Regions from separate parts of the Faecalibacterium sp. AF28-13AC genome, predicted to be linked through region 3. Evidence: riboswitches for the same ligand, from Rfam matches in the RefSeq annotation. Region 3 holds a riboswitch; each other region holds the start of a gene.

Region 1 (2,259 bases), on a different contig from region 3:
CATGCGGGCGACGCCGCCGCCCGCCAGCAGATGATCGAGGGCAACCTGCGGCTGGTACTCAGCGTGGTACAGCGGTTCGCCCAGCGAGGCGAGAATCTCGACGACCTGTTTCAGGTAGGCTGCATCGGGCTGATCAAGGCCATTGACAACTTTGACCCGGCCCAGAACGTGCGGTTCTCCACCTACGGCGTCCCGATGATCATCGGCGAGATCCGCCGCTTTCTGCGGGACAACAACGCCCTGCGGGTCAGCCGGTCGCTGCGGGATACGGCCTACAAAGCCATGCAGGCGCGGGAGAGGCTGGAAAAGCAGCTGGGCCGGGAGCCTACGGTGAACGAGATCGCGCAGCAGGCGGGCCTGTCCCGCCGGGAGGTGACGGCGGCGCTGGAGTCGGTGGTGGAACCGCTCAGCCTTGAGGAGCCGCTCTATACCGACGGCGGCGACGCCATGTATGTCATCGACCAGGTGCGTGACCCCGACGGCGAGGACAGCTGGATCAGCGGCCTGCAGTTCCGGGAGACCGTCGCGTCCCTGACCCCGCGCGAAAAGCGGATCATGGAGCTGCGCTACCTCAAGGGCGAAACGCAGATGGAGGTGGCGCGGGAGATCGGCATCAGCCAGGCGCAGGTCAGCCGGCTCGAAAAGGCCGCGCTGGAACAATTCCGCAGCAAATAGCAGCAAAAGCGGCACACCCTTATACAACCTATATATAAGGATGCGCCGCCGCTCTTATTTTTTGCCGTATTTCCGGCGGGTGGCCGCTCCGCCCCGCAGATGCCGCTCGGCCTTGTTCCGGGCCAGCACTGCCTGCACCCGCTGGAATAAGTCGGGGTCCACCCGCCGCAGCCGGGACGAAACATCCTTGTGCACGGTGGATTTGCTGCACCCGAACGCCCGCGCTGCGGTCCGCACTGTTGCGCTGTTTTTTGCGATGTACTCCCCCAGCAGTGCAGCCCGCTGTTCCGGTTCCACTTTCATGCCCTGTCCCCTCCTCCGCAAGACTCCTTGGTAAAAAATATGAGGCAGAGGGGCGCAATATGCCCGCCGGGGCTTGACTTTTGGCGTCGGACGACTATACTGGGAGACGGACATGAAAACAGGGGCGCCGAAAGGCTGAGATCCGCGCACTGCGGAGTACCCTTGAACCTGATCCGGGTAATGCCGGCGTAGGTAGTTTGCGGAATGTTCCCATCTTTCACAAACGAAGCCTCTACGCCTGCTGATCGCAGGCGTATTTTGTTTTTGTGTACTATATTTTTAGAGGAGCGAATCCAAAATGTCGAATTCCTATTCCAAGACCCGCATTCTGGTGGAGTGCGCCCTGATGATCGCCATCGGCACCGTGCTGTCGAACATCAAGATCTTCACCATGCCCAACGGCGGCAGCGTCACCCTGCTGAGCATGCTGCCCTTTGTGCTGGTGTCCTTCCGCCATGGCGTCAAGTGGGGCCTGTTCACCGGCCTGGTCAACGGCTGCCTGCAAATGCTGCTGGGCTTCTGGGCACCCCCGACGCCCACCTTCCTGTACTTCCTGGGCGAAGTCCTGCTGGACTACCTCATCGCCTTCATGGCGCTGGGCACGGCTGAGCTGTTTGCCCGCCCCTTCAAAAACCGGATGGTCGGCGTGGCTTTCGGCACCTTTATGGCCGGTGTGCTGCGCTTCCTGTGCAGCTTCCTCTCCGGTGTGCTCGTCTGGGGCAACCTGAACGAGGGCCTGAGTGCCTGGACCTACAGCCTGGTCTACAATGCCAGCTACATGCTGCCGGAGACCCTGCTCACCGTGGTGGCCGCTGTGCTGCTCATCAAGGTGGCCCCGCAGATCTTCGACCGCCAGTACACCAAGGCCTGATTTTTCACGCACCATCGCGCCCCGGCAGGTCCACCGCCCGCCGGGGCGCTTTTCTCTGCAAAAACTTCGCAGGAAATTCGAAAAAAGTGTTGACAGCGTCCCTTCCTGCTGGTATAATAACTCACGTCGCAAGACACGAAACCAAACATGTGGGGGATTAGCTCAGCTGGGAGAGCGCTTGCATGGCATGCAAGAGGTCACCGGTTCGATCCCGGTATTCTCCACCATACAGTTCGTACTCGAACCCGATTCTTTACGAGAAAGGGTTCGGGTACGTTTTTTGTTTATCGGAAATTCTGCGGAAGGACTACACAGAGCGTTAAACGAGCAAAGGCAGGGTATCACTATGACGGTGGTATCCTGCCTTTTGCTTTGAGGAATCAAGTTCGCTTTGTGCGAACTTGGTCGTC
Region 2 (2,259 bases), on a different contig from region 3:
AATCAAAGTTCATTTTGCACCTGCCTATTCTTTAGATAAACCATGCTGATACAATTCGTAGAAATGGTGCGTCGGGCCACAGCCTTTTCCAATCGCAAGGGAGTGTTCGATTGCCGTTGTGACATAAGCCTTTGCCGCTTCGACAGCAAGCGGAATACTTTTTCCCTTTGCAAGCTGGGAAGCGATTGCAGAAGAAAAGGTACAGCCTGTCCCATGAGTATTTTTCGTATCAATGCGGGCTGTTTCAAAGTGGTGGAAATTTTCTCCATCAAATAGGACATCAACGGCATTTCCTATATGATGTCCGCCCTTGACAACAATCGCCTTACAACCCATGGCATATATTTTTCTTGCGGCAGCCTCCATATCTGAAACTGTGGAAATCTGCATATCCGCTATTTTCTCTGCCTCTGGAATATTTGGAGTAAGCACATCGGCCAGTGGAATTACAGTGTCTATCAAGGTGGAAACCGCCGCAGGATTCATCAATGGGCAGCCATTTTTGGCATACATAACCGGGTCGATTACAATATTTTGTGGCTTATATTGTAATAGTTTCATTGCCACTGCTTTCATACATTCTGGCGTAGAAAGCATACCAATCTTTACTGCGTTCACTTCAATATCTTCAAACACGGCATCAATCTGTTTTGCAATCATATCCGGGGTAATATCTTGGATGTCGATAACGCGGCTGGTGTTCTCTGCAACAACAGAAACAATAACACTCATTCCAAATACGCCGTGAGCAGAAAAAGTTTTCAAATCAGCCTGAATACCTGCACCTCCGCTGCAATCTGATCCGGCAATGGACAATACTTTTTTCATTTTGCATTTTCCTCCATTCTCTCGTTCCGATAGGCCATCTTCCAAAAAGCAAGCTCTAACAAACTTGCTTTTTCAAAAATATCAGCCAGATACTTTTTATTTGCTACTGATAACCCGGCACATTTATGCTCTGCAAAAGCAGACCATTCTTTGCAGCTTTCTGCATATTGTTCATCCGCATAATCTTTGATAAAGTCCCAATATCTTGACTGTCTGCTTGTAGGAACAGCCGCCAATTTTCGGAATATATAGCTGTAACTTAGCATACAGGGAAGAACCGCCATTAAAATTTCTTCATTCTTTCCATGTGACGCAATCTCAAACATGAAATCAATGTAATTTTGATTTTCAGGCAGAGGAGCGATCAGTTCAATATCATTATCCGTCATGCAAAATTGCTTTAGATAATCCAGGCGCACTTCTGATTCCGTATCATTTACAAAATTCAGCATGGAATAGTAAAGCTGAATTTCTCTTAATGTATCAGCATGAAAAATTGCCTTGCCGTATATACGGGCATAGTTTTTCAGATAGATACTATCCTGAATCATATATCTTTTGAATTTTTCAAGAGGTAGCTTTCCAGTTTGCACTTCCTGCACAAATGGGGTAGCTGCACATTCTTCCCAAATGGGAATGTTGTGGGTTAAGATGTCTTTCATAAATGCCATGTTTGATCCTCCTAAGATAAAAAAATAGAGCCTCTAAAACAATTAGAAGCTCTTTCAGACGCAATACGAGCGTAAGAAATTGCTTCCCTACGCCGGTATTAGCCGACAGGTCCAGAGGTCAGGTCTTACCTTTTTCAACTTGTTCAGTTCCCTCGCAAACACATATCATATCTTATTCAATTAAAAAAGGACATTCCCAAAACAGAGAATGTCCAAAAAATACGAATCTGTATTCTTTAGCTCCCTGCGTTGGTATTAGCCAACAGGTTCAAAGGGTCAGGTTTTAACCTTCTCAACTACAAGGTAGTCCCCCTGCTTGAATATCATTATAGTTAGAAAGTCCCCAAAAGTCAAGTCTACGCATTTAGGACGGTAAAAGTCCACGGAAATCAAAGGTTTTTCCGCATGGTCGGCTAGATAAAGTTATCCTGTTCCCCTCAAAACGAGGTTCTAAATGCGGGAAAACGGACAAAAAAGGAGAGACAGATGTGGAGGATTTGACACCTTTTCGCCGACGTTTTTTATCACTGGGTTACAGTAAGGGGCTAATGTATCCTAAAATAATAGCTTTGTTTTATCCCTCAATAGAATTTGTGGCATCTAATTTTTCATAAATATTTTGGATATGATTATGGTGCGGTATATAAAGAGAGAAAAACGCACCGAATACAGAGCCGATAGGCATACTGTATCCGGTGCGTTGTAAATTTTTAACCTTTCAGATAGTAATGCACATAGGCATTATAATCTCGATGCCGGG
Region 3 (2,259 bases):
GTCTTGAGCTGGCCGTCCAGCGCGTCGCGGGTGTAGGCGTTTTCCACATTTCCGCAGACGTTGGTGTAAAACAGGATGGGGTTGACGATGCGGTAGCTGTACTCGCCAAAGCAGCGGATGGCGATGTCGAGGTCGATGCCGGCGCGCTGGTCCACCACCCGGAAGGGCACCGGGTTGGGGGTGCCGTACTTGTTGCCCACCAGCTCCTTGGTGTTGATGTAGTAGATGCGCTGGTCGGCGGCGGCCTGCCCGCCAAAGCCGAACCGCTTGCCCATCTCGGCAAAGACGCCGTCGATGTCCTTCAGCCCGCCGCTGAGCAGGGAGGGCTGGGTGCCGGTGCTGTAGGTGTACTCGCCCGGCTCGGCGCACAGCTCCACCACTTTGCCCTGCTCTACGATCAGGGCGCACTGGCCCTCCGCCACGGCCACGACGGAGCCGTCGGAGATGATGTTCTCATTGCCGTGCTTGTTGGCAGAGCGACGGTCGGTGCGCTTCTGCCCCTTGACGGCCAGCACTTCGGCCGGGAGGGCATCGCAATAGAAAAACTCTTTCCACTGGTCGGCCATCACGCCGGAGGCCGCGTTCATTGCAGCTTTTACAAGACCCATATTCCAAATCTCCTTTGAAGTGGTTTCGGTTGCGGAATTACCCTTAGTATAGCACAGAAGCACTGCAAAAGGAAACTGCCTCTTGCAATTTTGGCACGATGGGTGTAGAATACTCCCGACAACAAAATACAGGGGAGCTCGTCATGCGGGCTGAGAGGAAGTGCTCAAACTTCGACCCTTTTACCTGATGCGGATAATGCCGCCGTAGGAAGTCATCACGATGCGTTTTCACAGGGGCTTCCGCAGAGGGAGCTCCTGTTTTTGTTTTCTGCCGCAGCCGCCTTGTGGGCGGCTCCGGGCCGAGGGGGAGCGCCCTGGGCCTTGAATCGACGCGATGGGAAGCCGTGTTCCGGCGTGAGAGGAGACCAGAAAGTCTCGACCGCTTTGCAATAGGAGGAATCCTCATGAAAGCACTCTCTACGAAAAAGCTGGCTCTGGCCGGGATGCTCTGCGCCCTGGCCGTTGTGGGCAGCGTGTTCAGCTTCCCCATTTTTGGCAGCAAATGCGCCCCGGTGCAGCACATGGTCAACATCCTGTGCGCTGTGCTGCTGGGCCCCTACTACGGCATCGGCGTGGCCTTCGTGGCCTCGCTGCTGCGCAACCTGCTGGGCCTGGGCAGTCTGATGGCCTTCCCCGGCAGCATGTTCGGTGCCCTGCTGTGCGGCATCGTCTACCACAAGACCGAAAAGCTGCTGCCCACTCTGGTGGGTGAGGTGTTCGGCACCTCCATCCTGGGCGGGCTGTGCGCCTACCCGGTGGCCATCCTGCTGATGGGCAAGAGCGCGGGCGATATCGCATTCTATGCCTACATCGTGCCCTTCCTCGTCTCGACCGCAGGCGGTGCGGTCATTGCAGGTGTGCTGCTGGCCGCGCTGCAGCGCTCCGGCGCTTTGCGCTCCATGCAGACCAGCCTGAGCTGAGGAGGGCACCGTGACAGCGTTTGGAGCTCTTTTCGACCGGGTGCGGGAAACCTCGCCCCTCGTCCACTGCATCTCGAATCTCGTCAGCGCCAACGACTGCGCTAACATCGTGCTGGCGGCCGGGGCGTCGCCCATCATGGCGGATGACCCGGAGGAGGTGGAGGAGATCACGGCGCTGAGCCGGGCCCTCTGCCTGAGTCTGGGCACCCCGAACCCCCGCAAGGCCGAGGCCATGGTCAAAGCGGGCCGCACCGCCGCCCGGCTGGGCCTGCCGGTGGTCTTTGACCCGGTGGGCGTGGGCGCATCGCAGTTCCGCCAGAGCATCGCGGCCGAGGTGCTGCGGGAAGTGCCCGTCACCGTGCTGCGGTGCAACGCCTCGGAGCTGCAGGCGCTGAGCGGGCTTGCGCAGGTCTCACGCGGGGTGGATGCCGGCAAGACCCTGCCGCCGGAGGCCCTGCGGCCGCTGGCCGAGCAGTTTGCCGCGCAGCACCACTGCGTCGCGGCAGTGACCGGGGCCGAGGACATCGTGACGGACGGGAAGACGACCCACATCCTCCGCAACGGCACCCCGCTGCTGCGGCGTGTGACCGGGGCGGGCTGTATGTTGTCGGTCCTGACGGCGGCTTTCGTGGGGGCCAACCCCGACTGCCCGCTGGCCGCGGCGGCCGCCGCCGTCTGTGCGATGGGCCTTTGCGGCGAGACTGCCGCTGCCCGCCTGACCGGCGAAGAGG

What was found. A riboswitch is a leader RNA that binds a small molecule or an ion and turns the genes downstream of it on or off. The one in region 3 is predicted to bind thiamine pyrophosphate.
Region 1: linked by a shared signal. The riboswitch ahead of thiT (energy-coupled thiamine transporter ThiT) and the one ahead of thiW (energy coupling factor transporter S component ThiW) in region 3 are both predicted to bind thiamine pyrophosphate.
Region 2: linked by a shared signal. The riboswitch ahead of DWY95_RS03825 (TenA family protein) and the one ahead of thiW (energy coupling factor transporter S component ThiW) in region 3 are both predicted to bind thiamine pyrophosphate.

Annotation. Positions count from the first base shown of each region.
Region 1 is NZ_QUFG01000013.1:8,066-10,324, reverse strand. Features, by position in the region: gene sigG (RNA polymerase sporulation sigma factor SigG) at 1-675, shown strand, start outside; gene DWY95_RS14675 (sporulation transcriptional regulator SpoIIID) at 730-978, opposite strand; TPP riboswitch at 1,089-1,190, shown strand; gene thiT (energy-coupled thiamine transporter ThiT) at 1,277-1,849, shown strand; tRNA gene DWY95_RS14665 (tRNA-Ala) at 2,001-2,076, shown strand.
Region 2 is NZ_QUFG01000002.1:270,153-272,411, forward strand. Features, by position in the region: gene thiE (thiamine phosphate synthase) at 1-13, opposite strand, end outside; gene thiD (bifunctional hydroxymethylpyrimidine kinase/phosphomethylpyrimidine kinase) at 25-828, opposite strand; gene DWY95_RS03825 (TenA family protein) at 825-1,499, opposite strand; TPP riboswitch at 1,566-1,663, opposite strand; TPP riboswitch at 1,724-1,823, opposite strand; gene DWY95_RS03830 (hypothetical protein) at 2,210-2,259, opposite strand, start outside.
Region 3 is NZ_QUFG01000011.1:39,286-41,544, reverse strand. Features, by position in the region: gene DWY95_RS13950 (SPFH domain-containing protein) at 1-608, opposite strand, end outside; TPP riboswitch at 729-836, shown strand; gene thiW (energy coupling factor transporter S component ThiW) at 1,013-1,528, shown strand; gene thiM (hydroxyethylthiazole kinase) at 1,539-2,259, shown strand, end outside.